Regions from separate parts of the Halomonas profundus genome, predicted to be linked through region 1. Evidence: predicted binding sites of a transcription regulator. Region 1 holds the regulator's gene; each other region holds the start of a gene.

Region 1 (6,070 bases):
ATCGCCAACTGGTGGAAAGGGCTGCTCAAAGTGGAGGCCGTTGGCCGGCGACTATGGCGCTTTATCGAACCCGTGGGGCGTCGCTTGATGCCCGTAGTGCATATTCCCCAAGCCTTCGCCCTGGGAGCGCTCTGGGGCTGGCTCCCCTGCGGGTTGGTCTACTCCATGTTGGCCTGGAGCTTAGCGATTGCCGACCCGCTTCAGGGCGCTCTACTCATGGGCGCCTTTGGGCTTGGCACCCTACCTGCGCTGCTTGCCACTGGCCTGGCTGCCCGCCAGCTCAGCCATTTGATACGTCACCCCGCGACCCGCAGCGTGGCAGCGCTGACAATTATCGCTTTTGCGCTGTGGCAACTGTGGACACTTTCGGTACACAACCTCTAATAGCATGACGTGGCTCAACATTTACCTCCTCACCACGGGTTAGGCTAGCGGCATATCCTAACGTCGGAGCGCCCCTTCATGCCCGTTCATACCCCTGCTGCCTTGCCTCTTGCACCCGCTGCTGCCGCAGCCCCTATGCAGCCGGTGTGGGACGAAGCGTTACTGCGTCGCTACGACACCAACGGCCCACGCTACACCTCCTACCCAACAGCGCTATCGTTTCACGACCAATTTACCCCTGGCGACCTGACCCAAGCGCTGGAGCGTAGCAATGCCAGTAAGCGTCCGCTCTCGCTGTACGTTCATGTGCCCTTCTGCCGCAAGATCTGCTTCTACTGCGCGTGTAATAAAATCGCTACCAAAAACACTGCCCTTGCCGAGCCCTATATAGCCCGGCTTGACCGCGAGATGGTGCTGACCGCACGCCATTTGGATACATCACGACCGGTGGAGCAGTTGCATTGGGGCGGCGGCACGCCAACCTTTCTCAGCTTGAATCAGATGGGTGACCTGATTGATCGCCTGGACGCCCGTTTTGGTCTTTCGTCGTCTGCTGATCGCGATTACGCGATTGAAATAGATCCTCGCGAAGCGGATGTGTTTACGCTGCGCCATCTCGAATCCCTCGGCTTTAATCGCATCAGCTTGGGCGTTCAGGATTTAAGTCCACTGGTGCAAAAAGCGATTAATCGTATCCAGCCTCGGGTACTTACCGAAACGCTGATGGAGGAGGCGCATCGCCTGGGCTTTCGCTCGCTCAATCTCGACCTAATTTATGGCTTGCCATTTCAGACTGAAAAGAGCTTTGCCAACACCCTACGCCAGGTGATCGAGCTCAACCCGGCGCGCCTTTCTGTGTTTAATTACGCGCATATGCCCGAGCGTTTTGCCCCGCAGCGGCGCATTAATGTCGATGACTTGCCAGGCGGAGAAGAGAAGCTAGCGATTCTGCGCACCACCATCGAAATGCTCACCGCAGCTGGCTATGTGCATATCGGTATGGATCACTTTGCCCGCCCTGACGATAGCCTGGCTATTGCCCAGCGCGAAGGCTCGCTGCAGCGCAACTTCCAGGGCTACTCCAGCCATGCTCAGTGCGACTTAATCGGGCTTGGCGTATCGGCGATTTCCCGTATTGATGACGTCTATGCGCAGAATCCTAGCGATCTGGCCCGCTACGAAGCGGCGCTGGATCAGGGGCAGCTTGCCACCGTGCGTGGCATACGCTTAAGTGATGACGACCTGATCCGCCGGGATGTGATTGAGCGGCTGATGTGCGATATGGGCATTGACCTGGCCGCCGTTAGTCAACGCTGGAACATCGATGCCCCCCGCTACTTTGCGCCAGCGCTCGAGCGCCTGCAGAGCGCCGAACAGGATGGCCTGCTGACCCGCAGCGGTGATCAGCTTAACGCCACGCCGATGGGGCGGCTGCTGATTCGCCATATAGCGATGGCGTTTGATACCCACCTTTCCGGGCAAACGGGACAACGGTATTCTAAGATTGTTTAATCACCTTATTGCAGGCATGCTAAAGCGACTATAATAAGTAAGGATTTTCTAATTGATAAGTGTGACCCACTCAAGGAGCAACGCATGTTGGAACCCATGAGCCGTCGTCGCTCACTACTCCACGAAACTCGCTGCCAAACCTGCAGCTTGAGTTCTCTGTGCTTGCCGCTTGCCCTTGAGCTGGACGATATGGGGCAGTTCGACGCTATTATTCGTCGCCGTGCACCACTCAAAAAAGGCGAGCCGCTGTTTCGTCAGGGCGACACCTTTACCAGCGTTTACGCAGTCCGTTCGGGCAGTTTGAAACAGGTCACCGCCGAAGGTAACGGCAGCGAGCAGCTAACCAATTTCTACCTGCCTAGTGAATTGGTGGGGTTGGATGGCATTGACGAAGAGCATTACCCCGGTAGCGTTATCGCCCTGGAAACGACCACGGTCTGCGAGATTCCTTTTGACCGCCTGGATTTGCTCTCAGAAGAGATCCCTGAGCTACGTGGCCAGCTGTATCGGAGCATGAGCAAAGAGTTACGCGATGACCGACGCATGATGCGCCTACTCTCGCGCAAAACCGCCGATCAACGGCTGGCCACCTTTTTGATTACCCTTTCGGACCGTTTTCGTCGCCGGGGCTACTCGCCCTACAGCTTTCGCCTCTCAATGCCGAGGGCCGATATTGGCAACTACCTGGGCTTAGCGGTGGAAACCGTCAGCCGCATTTTAAGCCGCTTTCAGCAACAAAGCGTGGTGGCGGTTTCCGGGCGAGAGGTCAACATTCTCGATATGCCGCGCTTGATTACCCTCGCCGAAGAGGAAGAACAAACAGCTAGCTGACGTTAAAGGCTTGGATACGCCCCGCCAGTAGCTCTGCTTGCTTGGCCTCAAGGCCTTCAAAATCGAACAGGCTGCGGTCAGCCAACTGGGAAGGGGAAATGTTGGTGACAGCCTTGAACATGCTCTCCAGGCGGCCGGGAAACTTTTTGTCCCACTCGGCGAGCATCTCTTTGACCACCTGACGCTGCATATTAGGCTGGGAGCCGCACAGGTTGCAGGGAATGATTGGGAACTCCATCAGCCGCGAAAACTCAGCAATATCCGCTTCTTTGCAGTAGGCCAACGGCCGAATAACGATATTCTTCCCATCATCGGATAGCAGCTTTGGCGGCATCGCTTTCAGGTTGCCGCCAAAGAACATATTGAGAAACAGCGTTTCGAGAATATCTTCCCGGTGATGGCCCAGGGCTATCTTATTGGCGCCAATCTCTTCGGCAAAGCCATACAACGAGCCGCGCCGCAGCCGTGAACAAAGCGCGCAGGTGGTTTTACCTTCCGGGGTTTTCTCTTTTACCACCGAGTAAGTATCGCGCTCGACAATGTGGTACTCCACGCCCTGCTTATCCAGATACGCAGGCAATACGTGCTCGGGAAAACCCGGCTGTTTTTGATCCAGATTGACCGCTACCAGAGAAAAATTGACCGGCGCATTGCGCTGCAAATTGCGCAAAATCTCCAGCATCGTGTAGCTGTCTTTTCCGCCGGAGAGGCAGACCATTACGCGATCACCTTCATTGATCATTTGGTAATCAATAATCGCATTGCCCACTTCTCGGCGCAGACGCTTTTGCAGCTTGTTAAATTCACGCTTCTGCTTCGCATCAGCCAGCTCAGGCTGGTCGTGCTCAGCGTCAGCTGGGGTGGCTCCAACCGTATCATGGTGAGCAGGATCAAAGTGATCAAGAGATTGCATGGTATAAGCACTGCCGAGGGTATGGTGAAGAGTAGAGGCGCTACAAATAAATAATTGGGCGCTATTCTAACAACACTCTTCGCCTTGACCCAACTACTCGTCGCTCCTCCCTAAGCAGCCTGCGCCATAATACGCTGCAGGCGCATATACAGCAGTGCGCTGGCGGTGGCCTCTCCAAGCACACTCTGCATGCCCATGACGGGTACTTGCCAGCATGCCAACGCCTGGGCGAAGCTGCTGGGCGCTTCGACCTCCGGGTGCAAACGGCGCAGTTGGCGCTGATGCAGTTTTGCCACATCGACCTGGGCGTTGGGCAGGGCAAAATTCAGCCGCTTACTGAGCAGTGCATTCAATGCTCCAATGCGCTTCTCTAACTGCCAGCCAACGATGGGCCGATTGCCGATAAATTCTACTAGCGCGCTCAAGTTATCACTGTTTGGTGGCAGTATCTCCCCCGCCTCGCACAGCAAGTGATGACGGCGCAGCGTTGCGCTCGCGGGCTGCTTCGCGCTGCCAAGGGTGATCACAAAAGCGCGGCTGGTATGCACCTGCTGATGGCTCAGCACCACTGCCGCCACGCTGATCACAGGTGATGATTGCGTGGGCGTTGCGGTGCAGGCGAGCGCCACCAGCTCTTCGCCCATATAGGGCTGAAACAGCCAGGCATAGGGGGAGTCTGCACAACGACGCCGGTCACTTTCACGCCTTAACAAGGTGCGCAGCGAGCCGCTAAATAGCGTCACATGTCGATCTAACAGCCGCATTCCGCTCACGAATACTCCAAATGGTAACGGTGGGAAAGCCGCTGCTTAAAGTCTTTGACAATATGCATCGCTTCGCGCAGTAGGTCGCGCTCCAGGGAAGAGAGGTTCTGCACCACGACACGGTTAGCGCGTCTGCTGCTTTGGGCGTTAGTTTCTTTCGCATCGGCAGAAGTTTTCAGCGTACTTAGCTGCTGCTTGAGGCGCAGCTCAGAAAAGAGCGCCAACGCTTCGCCCAGGTCATCGGCAAAACGGCGATCCAACCGGCCGTCAGTAACCAGGGCATCCAAGCGATCAAACGTCGAGGTGGCTTTGATGCGCCGCTCAAGCGCCATGGTGCGGACACCGTGCACGATAGGGAAAATACCGCCTTTCTTGATATCGATACCGTGCTGAGGCTTTTTCAGCGAACCAAACAGCGTCAGCGGCGTCGAAAAGCGCAGCGCCGTGCGGGCAAAATAGGAAAGCAGCAGCTCATCGCCCGAGCAGCGTTCAAACAGCTCATCGCGCACGCTCTCAAGCAAGCTCGGGTTGCCCGCCACGCCATGAGCATCGAGCATAATGGCCAGCTTCATCAGGCTATCGCCATCACGCTCCCTGGCCCACTTGGCAATATTACCTTTCCATTGGGATACCGTGGCCACCCACTCGGGGTTAGACACCATAATGTTGCCGGGGCACGGCGGGTAACCAAGCTGAATCAGGGTATCGGTGAGCGTTTGCATATGGCTGGCAAGATCAGGCCACTGGGTTTCATCGGCAAGAATCAAGCCGTTATCCTGATCCGTTTTTAGAATCTGCTCACCGCGCCCTTCGCTGCCCATCACCATCATGCAGCTCTGCTCGTGATAGCGCTTATCGACAGTGAACTCCCAGGCCTTGCTAATAATACGGCCGTTTAGTGCCGCAAGCAGATCCATCGCAAAGCGCAGCTTAACGCCCTGGGCCATCAGCGCTTTGACCAGCTCCGGGGTGCGCTGACTGGCAGCCGAAAGCGCCTCTAAGTTGGTCGCCTGCTCGACCTGCAGGCTCACCACATAGCTGCGGCTTGAGAAGTAGCTAAGCACGTCGGTGAGCTCTACAACGCCTTTCAAGACGTTTTGCTCCATCACTACCACCCGCGCCACTTTATGGCGGGTCATCAGCACCAATACTTCAAATAAGTACTGATCCGGTGCGACGGTCACCAAGTTAAAATGGGCGATCTTATCCACCGATGATGTTACCGCGCTGCCCTTTAGCACTAAGGCGTTGAGCAGATCGGTTTTGGTCACCATGCCGAGGGTGTCGTCCTGGGTCGACACCAGCAGGCTGTCGGCGTGACTTTCGTTGAGCTGTTTTACAGCGCTAGCGATATCGGTCGTCGCTGCCATCAGCAGTGGCGCACGCATGCACTCGCTTACCTTGGCCAGCATAAAGCCTGCCATGGTGACGCCACCTTCGGCGCGCTTTTCGGTCATCAGGCGCGCCTTATGGGTCAGCGATTGGCGAAAAAAACTGCTGAAATCAGGATAGTGGCGACACAGCTGCTGAAACAGTGCTTTAGGCATTAGGTAACACAGGCACTCCTGTTCAGCCTTAAAGCGGTAGCGGCTTTTACCGTTGAGAATACTGATCGCGCCAAACAGGTCCCCTGCCGTGTAGTGACCAATACGCGCGGTAGATGAGG
Region 2 (6,070 bases), 1.4 Mb from region 1:
ATCCGAGTAGAGGCAGGTGGTGGACATGCGGAAATCCAGCGTCACCAGCAGGTCGAGCTTGCCTTCCGGCGCCTCGTCACGCCATACCACTTCTTCGGGCTTCTGGCCGCCGAAGTCGCCCAGATCTTTACCCTGAATACCGTGGCGAGTACCCAGCAGGTACTTGAGCATGTACTCATGGCCCTTACCGGAACTACCCAGCAGGTTGGAGCGCCAGATGAACATATTACGCGGGAAGTTCTCTGGTGCATCCGGGTCTTCCGCGGCAAAGCGCAGTTCACCGCTCTTGAGCTGCTGAACGGCATAGTCGGCAGTGGACATACCCGCGGCTTCGGCTTTTTTCGCTAGGCGTAGCGGGTTAGTGTCCAGTTGAGGTGCTGACGGCAGCCAGCCCATGCGCTCAGCACGCACGTTAAAGTCAATCAGGCTACCGGGGTAATCCTCGGCCTTGGCCAACGGCGAAAGAATTTCTTTAATCTCGAGCTTCTCGTAGCGCCACTGGGAGGAGTGACTATAGAAGAAGGAAGTAGAGTTCATATGGCGCGGCGGGCGCTGCCAGTCGAGGCCAAAGGCCAAAGGCGTCCAGCCAGTCTGCGGACGCAGTTTTTCCTGACCAACGTAGTGGGCCCAGCCGCCACCGCTCTGACCGATACAACCACACATGACCAGCATGTTAATCAGGCCGCGGTAGTTCATATCCATGTGGTACCAGTGGTTCATACCGGCACCAACGATGATCATGCTACGGCCGTTGGTTTTATGGGCGTTGTCGGCAAATTCACGGGCAATGCGGGTGCACTGCTCTGCAGGGACGCCGGTGATTTTCTCCTGCCACGCGGGGGTATAGGGGCGAATCTGATCAAACGAGGTCGCGCCATCATCTTCGCCGTCGCCGACAAAGCCACGGTCGATACCGTAGTTGGCACACATCAGATCAAAAACGGTGACCGCCAGCATTTCGCTGCCATCGGCTCTCTTTAACCGCTTGGCGGGCAAATTGTGGAACAGCAGGTCGTCAGCAGCGCCGACACCGGCCCCTTTGACGTGTTCAAAGTGTTCGTGCTCAATGCCACCGAAATAAGGAAACGCCACGCGAGCGACGCTATCGTGGTGATTGGCCAAACTCAGTAACGGCTTGATCTCGGTGCCTGCGGCGTCCAGCGATTCCAGGTTCCACTTGCCCACTTCGTCGCCGGTTTCGCCCCAGCGGAAACCGATGGAACCGCGTGGTACCACCAGTTGGTCACGGGTTTCGTCCCAGGCAACGGTTTTCCACTCGGGATTGTTTTCCTGGCCCAGGGCAGCATCAAAATCACTGGCACGCAGTTGGCGGCCCGGTGCGAAGCTGCCATCTTCACGCACTTCCAGTTCCACCAGGAACGGCATGTCGGTATAGCGCCGCACATAGTCAGTGAAGTAAGCACTCGGGTTATCGAGGTGGAACTCTTTGAGGATGACATGGCCCATGGCCATCGCCAGGGCGGCATCGGTGCCCTGTTTGGCGGACAGCCATTCGTCGGTGAGTTTGGAAACCTCGGCATAATCTGGGGTGATCGAAACCGTCTTGGTGCCCTTGTAACGTACTTCGGTAAAGAAGTGGGCATCCGGGGTACGCGTCTGGGGCACGTTGGAGCCCCAAGCGATAATGTAGCCGGAGTTGTACCAGTCAGCGGACTCGGGAACGTCGGTCTGCTCGCCCCAGGTCATCGGTGACGCCGGCGGCAAATCGCAGTACCAGTCGTAGAAGCTCATGCAGACGCCACCAATCAGCGAGAGGTAGCGACTACCTGCGGCGTAACTGACCATGGACATGGCAGGAATCGGCGAGAAGCCGAGAATACGGTCGGGGCCGTACTGCTTGGCGGTGTAAACGTTAGAAGCAGCGACCAGCTCGTTGAGCTCGTCCCAGTTACCGCGAACGAAGCCGCCCATGCCGCGAGCACGTTTGTACTGTTTGGTCTTGGCGGGGTCTTCGACAATAGACGCCCAGGCGTCGACCGGATCTGGGTTAGCCTTGAGCGCTTCGCGCCATAGCGCCAGCAACGGCTTGCGAATCAACGGGTACTTGAGGCGGTTGGCGCTGTACAGATACCAGGAGTAGCTGGCGCCGCGGGGGCAGCCACGCGGCTCATGGTTAGGCAGGTCGGGACGGGTACGGGGGTAGTCAGTCTGCTGGGTTTCCCAGGTAACTAAACCGTTCTTAACGTAGATCTTCCAGCTACAGGAGCCGGTGCAGTTCACCCCGTGGGTACTGCGTACTACTTTGTCGTGCTGCCAGCGGGCACGATAACTATCTTCCCACTGGCGGGATTCGCTGCGTAGCTCACCGTGTTCGTTGGCAAAAGGCTCGCGGGACTTGCGGAAGAAATTCAGCCGATCTATGAAGTGACTCATGGTCGATCTCCAGGCTCCTCGGAAATTTGCATACCCGACAGTGCGGGTTCCATGGAGTGGATTCTGCGTGATCGACAAGCGAATTACTGCGTGATTACCTCCATATACACCCTGTCTACCCCCAAGGTGATAGAGCGGCCAACGTAAAGGAATAGACAGTTGGCACTGTTGAAATTACACCGTGCGCGAATAACGGTTTTCCGTTGGTTTCAGGTAGGCGTCGAACGCCATGGCCAGGTTGCGGATCATCAACCTCCCTGAAGGCAGCACCTCGATGTCATGGTCGCGCAAAGCAATTAACCCGTCGTCCGCCATCTCTTCGAGGCTCGCCAAGGCACTCGCGAAGTAGCTGCGAAAATCGATATTGTGCCGGGCCTCGATAGCGGCAAATTCAAGGCGGCCGTGACACATCAGAGTATTAATGACATCGCGGCGCAGGCGGTCGTCATCGCTAAGGCGATAGCCACGGAAAACCGGTAAACGCCCTTCATCCAAGCGATGCTGATACTGGGCAGTTTCCTTGACGTTTTGGCTATAGGTATCGCCCACCTTGCCAATCGAGGTAATGCCCAGCCCAATCATGTCGCAGTCGGCGTGGGTAGAGTAGCCCTGAAAATTGCGCTGCAGAGTGCCATTTTCACGGGCCAAGCTCAGCTCGTCATTCGGAAGGGCGAAGTGATCCATGCCGATGTAGACATACCCTGCGGCCGTCAGGCGGTTAATCGTAAGCTCCAGCAGCTCCAGCTTGCGCTCGGGTGGCGGCATGTCTTCGGGGCGAATTAGCCGCTGAGCTTTAAACAGTTCGGGCAGATGGGCGTAGCTATAAGCGGCAATGCGATCCGGTTGCAGGTCAATAATCTTGGTTAGCGTCGTATCGAAACTCGCCACTGTCTGCAGCGGTAAACCGTAGATCAGGTCAACGCTGACCGATTCAAACCCCGCCTCGCGGGCAGCCTTGACCAGGGATACCACCTGCTCTTCGCTCTGGACGCGATTGACCGCTTGCTGCACGTCGTGATCGAAATCCTGCACACCGAAGCTCAACCGATTGAAGCCCAGCGCGTAGAGCTCGTACACCTGTTCGGGTGTCACGGTGCGAGGGTCTACCTCCAGCGAGAATTCACGCTCTTCAGGTGCGGCGAAGTGAAAGGCTTCGTCCAGCGCCGCCATCAGTTCGCTTAGCTGGGCGTTGCTTAAATAGGTTGGGGTGCCGCCGCCCAGGTGCAGTTGGGTCATTTGGCGGGTGGTATCGAACAGCGCTCCCTGAGCACGTATCTCCTGTTTTAACCACTGGAGGTATTCGGCGGCTCGCTCGGTATTATGAGTAATGATTTTGTTGCAGGCGCAGTAGTAGCACAGGCTTTTGCAGAACGGGATATGCACATAGACCGAAAGCGGCTTGGGTACTGCGACCCGATTACTGCGCTCGGCGGCGCTACGGTAATCATCCTCGGCAAACGCGGCATGAAACTGGGGCGCAGTGGGATAAGAAGTGTACCGCGGGCCTGGGCGGTCATATTTCTCTACCAGGGGGCGATTGAAGAGCAGTTCATCTTGCATGATCGAAGTAGGTCTCTGAAAAGGGGCTCTAAAAGAGGTCTCTGAAATGGAACTCTGGAAGTGGGTGCAGCAAGCATTGGTTAATATTCATACAATATACGTTTTAAAAACTGCCTGCATCCAGCTTGCCTACTCTGCAGCGTTATCCTCTTTTGAAAGCCACCCCGATATGACCTGTGTCAAAAGCCGACAAAAAATAGGCGACTAAAATGCTCGGACTTTTCCCGCAAGGAGTCTCGCTATGGAGCTTGTATGTCCCGCTGGCAACCTGCCCGCTCTAAAGCGCGCTGTAGATGAAGGTGCCGACGCTGTCTATTTCGGTTTCCAGAACATCACCAACGCACGGCAATTCGCCGGGCTAAACTTTACCGACAAACGTGCCCGCGAGGGGGTCGATTACGCCCACCGACATGGCAAACGCGTTTTTTGCGCCATTAATACCTATCCCCAGCCCGATGGCTGGGAACACTGGACTCGGGCCGTGGATCAGGCCGCCGAACTGGGCGTGGATGCGCTGATTCTCGCCGATATGGGACTGCTCGACTACGCTACTCGCCATCACCCCGAAATCTCGCGGCACCTCTCAGTGCAGGGTTCGGCGACCAGCCATGAAGCGCTACGCTTTTACCACCAGCATTTCGGCATTAAGCGCGCCGTACTGCCAAGGGTGCTGTCAATCACTCAAGTACGCGACCTGGCCAAGCAAACACCGGTAGAACTGGAGGTGTTCGCTTTCGGCAGCCTGTGCATCATGGCCGAAGGACGCTGCTATCTCTCCTCCTACCTGACCGGCGAATCGCCCAATACCCGGGGCGTCTGCTCGCCAGCGGCTCATGTCCGCTGGGAAGAAACGCCAGAGGGCTTAGAGTCTCGCCTTAACAATGTTCTTATCGACCGCTACGCCGAAGGCGAGCGCGCGGGCTACCCCACCCTATGCAAGGGTCGCTTCGAGGTGGCGGGCGAGACCTATCACGCCATTGAGGAACCCACCAGCCTCAATACCCTGGAGCTATTGCCGGAGCTACGCGACCTGGGTATTAGCGCCGTCAAAATTGAAGGTCGTCAGCGCAGCCCCGCCTATGTCTCTAAAGTGGCCGGGATCTGGCGCCAGGCGCTCAACCGCCTAGAGGCTCAGCCTGAGCGCTTTGATCCAGAACCCGCCTGGATGGCAGGCCTTGCCGAGCTTTCCGAAGGTGCCATCACTACCCTAGGCGCCTACGAACGCCGCTGGAAATAGGAGCCTACTATGCCGAACACTACACCTCCCCTATCACCGACCTTATCAACCGGCCCTCTTCAACTCTCCCTCGGGCCGGTGCTTTTTTACTGGACTCGGCAACGCTACGCCGACTTCTACCGCGAGGCGGCCGACTGGCCGGTAGAGATTATAACCCTGGGCGAAACCGTCTGCTCGCGGCGCCGCGATATGAAACTGGACGACTGGCTAGGCATTGGGCGCGAGCTCAGCCAGGCGGGCAAGCAGGTAGTACTCGCCAGCCAGACCTTGGTCGAGTCCGAAGCCGACCTGCGTGACTTGCGCAAGCTGTGTGACAACGGTGATTTTATCGTCGAGGCCAATGACCAAAGCGCCCTGCAACGACTCTCCAGTGCCGGACTGCCGTTCATCGCCGGTGCTGCGCTCAACCTCTACAACCCGGCGACACTGGGCGTTATGGCCCGTGCCGGCATGCGGCGTTGGCAAGCGCCGGTGGAAATGTCACAGCAAGACTTAGCCAAACTTATTAACGATTGCCACCAGGCAGGCGTTCCCCACCCATGCGAAGTATTCGCCTACGGGCATCTCCCCTTGGCCTGGTCGTCACGCTGTTTTACCGCCCGGCGTCACCAAACACCCAAAGACCGCTGCAAGTTCGTCTGCCAAAAGTACCCCGAAGGCTTGGTGCTACGTTCACAAGAGTCCCGGGATGTTTTTACCCTGAACGGTATTCAAACCCTTTCCAGCGCCTGCCAGGATCTGCGCCATGAACTTATGGTCATGGCGGATATGGGGGTATCAGTGGCACGTCTCAGCCCACGGGCGGAAGGCATGGCCGAGGTGGTCAAGGCTTTCGATCAGTCCCGCCACGGCAGGTTAGCTACGCCCGATCCTTTGACA
Region 3 (6,070 bases), 1.7 Mb from region 1:
CGGTTGGAAAATTGGCCACCGGCAAGCCTGAAGGACGACAAAGCCTCCGCGTGAGCGTCGACTTGAGTCCCAGTTTGGTAAGGAATTACAACCATGCGTCATCGTAAGAGTGGTCGTCATCTGAATCGCACCAGCTCGCATCGTCAGGCCATGTTCAAGAACATGTCTGTCTCGCTGGTCGAACATGAAGTCATTAAGACAACCCTGCCGAAAGCCAAGGAGCTGCGTCGCGTAATCGAGCCGCTGATCACCTTGTCTAAGCAGGATAGCGTTGCAAACCGTCGTTTGGCGTTTGCCCGCACGCGCTCTAAAGAAGCCGTCGGCAAACTGTTCAACGAATTGGGTCCGCGTTATGCCGAGCGTCCGGGCGGTTACGTCCGTATTCTCAAGTGCGGTTTCCGCACCGGCGACAACGCGCCTATGGCGTTCGTTGAACTAGTTGACCGTCCGGTTGTTGAAGAAGCCGCTGCAGAAGAGTAATCCTCTGCGCCAGGCCTCTTTGGTAGCGAATGAAAACCGACCCTCAGTGGTCGGTTTTTTTATGGGCGCATTTATCTTCTGTTTTCTACACTTAACGGCGTCTATTCTTCGTACTAATACCCTATACTCGGCCTATTATTAAATTGAGTAAGCGTCGCGTGCCGCTTGGGCAAGCCTTGTGTTGTAGCTTGAGTGTGGCATGGTAGTTAAGCAGCGGCAGGTTGGTTAAACAGCGATTCGAACTAGCGCATTGATAACAAGCAAGGGGCAGGTATGTATGCGAGGATAAAAAGCGCTGCCGGGGGAGCGTCGGCGATAGGGTTTTTGAGTATGCTAATGCTGCTCATACTTGCGATGGTCACTACTGCGCATGCCGACAACCCGCGCTATGCGGGTATTGTCGTTGATCTGGACAATGGCGAAGTGCTTTACGCCGAGAATATTGACGATCAGCGCTATCCTGCGTCGCTTACCAAAATGATGACGCTCTATCTAACCTTTGAAGCGTTAGAAGAGGGTACGCTGCGCTTGGACCAACCCTTGCCGGTTTCCCATTACGCTGCCGCCAAGCCTGCTGTCAAACTGTGGCTGGCGGCGGGCAGCTCAATTCCGGTGGATACCGCTATTCGCGCACTCGCGGTTCGCTCTGCCAATGATGTTGCCGCAGTGGTTGCCGAAGCCCTGGGCGGCAGCGAAGCCCACTTTGCGCAAATGATGACCACCAAGGCACGCGAGCTTGGCATGCATGCCACCACCTTTCGCAATGCCTCTGGCTTGCCGGATGACGGCCAAATCACCACCGCGCGGGATATGCTCACGCTTTCGGTACGCGTGATGCAGGACTTCCCCCAGTACTACCATTACTTCGGCCTGCAAGAGTTTACCTATCGCGGCACCCGGCACACCAGCCACAATCGATTGGTGCGTGACTACCCAGGTGCCGATGGCCTAAAAACGGGGTTCATTCGCGCCTCTGGCTTTAACGTGGCCACTACCGCAGTGCGCGGTGATCGGCGGCTGGTGGGCGTCGTCATGGGTGGTTTTTCATCCCAGTCCCGGGATACCCATATGGCCAATCTGCTGGATCGTAGCTTCTTGCGTGCGTCCCTACGCGACCAGCAAAGCTGGATGGGCGACACCAGCTTCTCGCGGGAATTTATGGCCTTTGCACCCCCTGCTCAGCCGGTGGCACCACAGCAGCCAGCGCCACGCCAACCCCTGCTGGCGGTGGTCGAAACGTCAACATTGTCACCATCGAGTAACTCTACCCCCTCAACGCCGGTTGTCGATCTTGAAGAACAGCTAGCCGATATCGTCACCATTCAGCGCCCAACGCCGGCAAGCGAAGATCCACAGCCCGACCCACTTCAAGCGTTCATTGAGCGTGAACGCAAGATGGCCTCTGTCAATGAAACGGGCGGCGGCTGGGGGGTGCAAGTGGGTGCTTTCAGTCGTGAAGCCCAGGCACGGCAATTGGCGCAGCAGGCGGCTCAGCGGATTGCACAGACTTTAGGCGGACGCATTGCTGTAGACACGGTAGAGGGCCAAAACCCGGTTTATCGCGCCCGGCTAATGGCATTGGACGAGCAGCGCGCTCGCCAAGCGTGCCGTGAGCTGCACTCCCAAGGTATGGACTGTATGGTCGTTAACGCCAGCTTGTAAGGGGGTGGGCCGTCATCACCCCGCCAATGGTTAATTGGCGGGGTTTTTCTTTTTTGGCACTTTGTATTGACCAGTGAACAGGGAGATCGCGGTGACAACCTCGCTGAAAGGCATACTCTGCATGTGTTTGGGCGTTCTTTTCCTCGCCCTAGGCGACGCTGTTTCCAAGTGGTTAGGTGAAGTGCACTCGCCACTGCAGATTATTTTCTTCCGTGCCTTGATATCGCTACCGCTGATTGCGCTGCTTGCCCATTTTGCCGGTGGGTTACGCAAGCTGCGTACGAAACGGCCGGGCGTCCATTTGCTGCGCGGATTGATTTATACCGCCACCATGGTCTGTTTCGTATGGGGGCTAACGCTGCTCCCCCTGGCGGAGGCCACGGCGATTGCCTTTGTGGCGCCGCTGTTTGTGACCCTGCTTTCGGTGCCATTGTTGGGTGAGCGCATTGATCCACCGGTGCTGATCGCATCCTTGGTGGGGTTTGCGGGGGTGCTGATCGTGGTGCGGCCCAACGGCGATGCGTTTCAGATGGGCGCGCTGGTATTGGTGGGGGCGGCGCTATTCTATGCGCTGATGATGATTACCGCCCGGCGCTACGGCGCCCGCGAACACCTCTGGGCAATGCTGTTTTACATGACCTGTGTGCCGCTGGTGGTGACCGCGCTAACGCTGCCATGGGTGTGGCAGACACCCCAGCCGTGGCACTGGGTAGGCTTTTTCGCCTCCGGAATATTGGGCGTTGCGGCCACCGCTTTCATCACCTTGGCCTTTCGGTTTGCTCCTGCGGCCATCGCCGCGCCGTTTGATTACACCGCTATGCTCTGGGCGGTACTGCTGGGCTGGTGGTTCTGGGGTGAAATGCCGGATCTCTGGGTCTGGGTAGGCAGCGCCTTGATAATGGGCAGCGGGTTAGCGGTGGCGTATCACGACCGTAGGACAACCCTTAAACGTCGTCCTACCGCTTAACTGACGTCACTCTACCGCCACTTTTTGATCTAGGTCACGGAAGCGGTGAGCTTGCCAAAACGGCGGATTTGGGCTGGTTATAATCCTGGCCTTTCATCGCAGTCCGCTGCGAGCCATCGTCCTGATCACGGTGACTGTCTATGCAAGCCCCCGAACGACTGAAGCAAGCTCCCGAGCTCCTTTCCCCTGCGGGCACCTTCAAGAACATGCGTTACGCCTTTGCCTATGGGGCCGATGCGGTCTACGCAGGGCAGCCACGCTATTCTCTCAGGGTGCGCAACAACGATTTTAAAATTGATAACTTACATCGTGGTATCGAGTATACCCATGCCCGAGGCAAGCAGTTTTACGTTGCCTCCAACATTGCCCCTCACAACAGCAAACTGAAAACCTACCTTCAGGATATGGCGCCGGTGATCGAGGCAGGGCCCGATGCGCTGATTATGTCGGATCCCGGTTTGATTATGATGGTTCGTGACCGCTGGCCGGATCAACCTATCCACCTCTCAGTGCAATCGAACGTCGTCAACTGGGCTGCCGCCCAATTCTGGCAGCGGCAGGGTATCAGCCGCATCATTTTGTCTAGGGAGCTATCACTGGAAGAGATCGGCGAAATACGCGAACAGTGCCCAGGCTTAGAGATCGAAACCTTTGTTCACGGCGCACTGTGTATCGCCTATTCAGGGCGTTGCCTGCTGTCGGGTTATTTCAATCATCGCGACCCTAATCAAGGCACCTGCACCAACGCGTGTCGCTGGAAATACAACACCATAGCGGCAACCCACGATGACACGGGCGACTTAATAGCCGCCCAAGGAAGTGGTAGCGCTGCGGCCGGCAGCCCAGACGAGCTTTCGGCGCTGATTGAAGACGTTTCCCGCCCTGGCAAGCTGATGCCTGTGCATGAAGATGAACACGGCACCTACATCATGAACTCCAAGGATCTGCGCGCGGTGCAGCACGTGGCTCGACTGACGCAAATGGGTGTGGCGTCACTAAAGATTGAAGGACGCACCAAGTCCCATTACTACGTCGCGCGTACAGCGCAAGTTTATCGCCAAGCCATTGATGACGCCGTCGCTGGGCGCCCCTTTAACAAACGGCTAATGGATGAACTTGAGAACCTGGCGAATAGAGGGTACACCGAAGGTTTCTATCAACGCCATGTGCACGGTGAGTTCCAAAGCTATGAGCAGGGGAACTCGATCGGCGTTCACCAACAGTTCGTCGGTGAAGTGTTGGGTTTCGATCCGGCTCGTGGCAGGTTGGAAGTCGAGGTTAAAAATCGCTTTGAAGTGGGGGATGGCATGGAGCTGATGCTGCCAGGTGGTAATCACCGCTTCGTGCTTGAGCATATCGAGAACTTGCGAGGTGAAGCGCAGAGCGCAGCACCTGGTTCTGGGCATCGCGTGCGAATCCCCGTTCCCAAGGTCAGCATTACCCCTGAACAGCTTGAGTTTGCGCTGTTAATGCGTGATCTCAAGCCTTCCAGAGCAGCACAACCTGAATCGTTAGGGGTAGCGATCAGCTAAACGCATAAACGTCCATCGCAAGCACACCGTGCTCTACGCTGTGGTGCAGCTGTTTTGCGTCGCCTCCTGCCCCCATGGCCACCAGCAATGGCTGAAAGTGTTCAGGGGTCGGGTGGTTCTCCTGCGCATAGGGTGCGCGCTCCCAGCTAAGCAGCGCTTCACGATCATTGGCGATAAGGCGCTCGCTTACCCAAGTGGCAAATTCATCTACCCAGGCGGGCACAGGGCTCTCCTGGGGCATGATTTCATACAGGTTATGGGTCAGGCTGCCCGAGCCGATCACCAAAATCCCCTCTTCCCGCAGAGCCGACAGGCGCTCGCCCAGCGTGGCCAGCTCCGCATTGCTCCAGCGCACCGGAAGCGACAGCGAGACAACCGGCACATTGGCGTCAGGAAACATCAGTGAAAGGGGCACCCAGGCGCCGTGATCCAGGCCGCGCTCTACCCGCTCGGCGCCCAGTAACACGGCCAGCCGTTCAGCCAGTTCCGGCTCACCCGGGGCAGGATACTGGCACTCGAAAAGCGCCTGTGGGAAGCCGCCAAAGTCGTGAATGGTTTCTGGCTTGGCGCTGATGCTGACCTTGAGCGCCAGGCTCTCCCAGTGCGCTGAGACCACTACCACCGCCTTGGGCGCAAGCTGCCTACCCAGTTCGCGTAGAAAGGCATGAGCCGGGGTTTTATTGAGGGCCAGCATGGGCGAACCATGGGAAATAAACAGGCTAGGTAACATGAGTGAGTCTCCTCAGCAGCATGGCCAACGCTGGCGGTAAGCAAGCGCTGGCAATAGGGTTAGGCGATAGTTTTAGGTGTTAGGCGAATCGGTTGCTTAACACCCAGCGGCCGCTGCCCAGGCCCGCTTGCACGATTAACGCCAGCGTCCAGAACACCGGGAATTCCCAACCGCCGCCGGTATTTGAGAACATCCAGCCGTTGCCAAGATGCACCCAAGCAGCGCCGAGCAGTACCGGCACCAGTGCCAGGCTCACCCAGCGGGTGTAAACACCCAGAATCAGGGCGGCTCCACCGCCCACTTCCGCGGCAATGGTCAGGTAGGCCAGAAACCCTGGTAAACCCAGTGATTCAAAATAGCCGACGGTGCCCGGTAGGGTAAATACAAACACCTTGAGCAAACCGTGAGCAAGGGCCATCACACCCAGTGCGACGCGCAGTAGCGAGATGGCCTGGGGTTGTAAAGAGTGCTGTACAGAGGGCTGTAGAGAGGGGGCAGAGTGAGTATGCGTTGTCATCGTAGTAGCTTCCATCGAGTGGTTGATGACGCTACTTTACAGCCGGATAAGATCGAGATAATCAGCGTATTTTGCACATCACTGTTGCGTAATGGGCGACAATCCAATGCTCTGTTCCCAAACTGGCGGATCGCCCCACGCCTCGGTGAGCAGGTCGATGAAGCGCTCCACCTTGGCGGGCA

The links. Region 1 encodes FNR, which switches genes on or off when oxygen is low (the NO sensors DNR and NnrR bind a similar motif). Its sites were predicted from a motif close to TTGATNTANATCAA; they were not measured.
Region 2: a site for FNR is predicted at 4,124-4,137, ahead of hemN (oxygen-independent coproporphyrinogen III oxidase). Genes of this name have one in related genera too.
Region 3: a site for FNR is predicted at 3,134-3,147, ahead of trhP (prephenate-dependent tRNA uridine(34) hydroxylase TrhP). Genes of this name have one in related genera too.

Annotation. Positions count from the first base shown of each region.
Region 1 is NZ_CP086344.1:3,828,812-3,834,881, forward strand. It holds gene LMS44_RS17550 (sulfite exporter TauE/SafE family protein) at 1-384, shown strand, start outside; gene hemN (oxygen-independent coproporphyrinogen III oxidase) at 463-1,896, shown strand; gene fnr (fumarate/nitrate reduction transcriptional regulator Fnr) at 1,981-2,727, shown strand; gene ttcA (tRNA 2-thiocytidine(32) synthetase TtcA) at 2,720-3,640, opposite strand; gene LMS44_RS17570 (3'-5' exonuclease family protein) at 3,751-4,404, opposite strand; gene LMS44_RS17575 (DUF294 nucleotidyltransferase-like/CBS domain-containing protein) at 4,410-6,070, opposite strand, start outside.
Region 2 is NZ_CP086344.1:2,440,381-2,446,450, reverse strand. It holds gene LMS44_RS10955 (nitrate reductase subunit alpha) at 1-2,394, opposite strand, end outside; gene hemN (oxygen-independent coproporphyrinogen III oxidase) at 2,569-3,954, opposite strand; gene ubiU (ubiquinone anaerobic biosynthesis protein UbiU) at 4,196-5,191, shown strand; gene LMS44_RS10940 (U32 family peptidase) at 5,201-6,070, shown strand, end outside.
Region 3 is NZ_CP086344.1:232,597-238,666, forward strand. It holds gene LMS44_RS01070 (DNA-directed RNA polymerase subunit alpha) at 1-54, shown strand, start outside; gene rplQ (50S ribosomal protein L17) at 94-480, shown strand; gene LMS44_RS01080 (D-alanyl-D-alanine carboxypeptidase family protein) at 811-2,142, shown strand; gene LMS44_RS01085 (DMT family transporter) at 2,234-3,109, shown strand; gene trhP (prephenate-dependent tRNA uridine(34) hydroxylase TrhP) at 3,250-4,641, shown strand; gene LMS44_RS01095 (DODA-type extradiol aromatic ring-opening family dioxygenase) at 4,634-5,371, opposite strand; gene LMS44_RS01100 (DoxX family protein) at 5,451-5,888, opposite strand; gene LMS44_RS01105 (LysR family transcriptional regulator) at 5,967-6,070, opposite strand, start outside.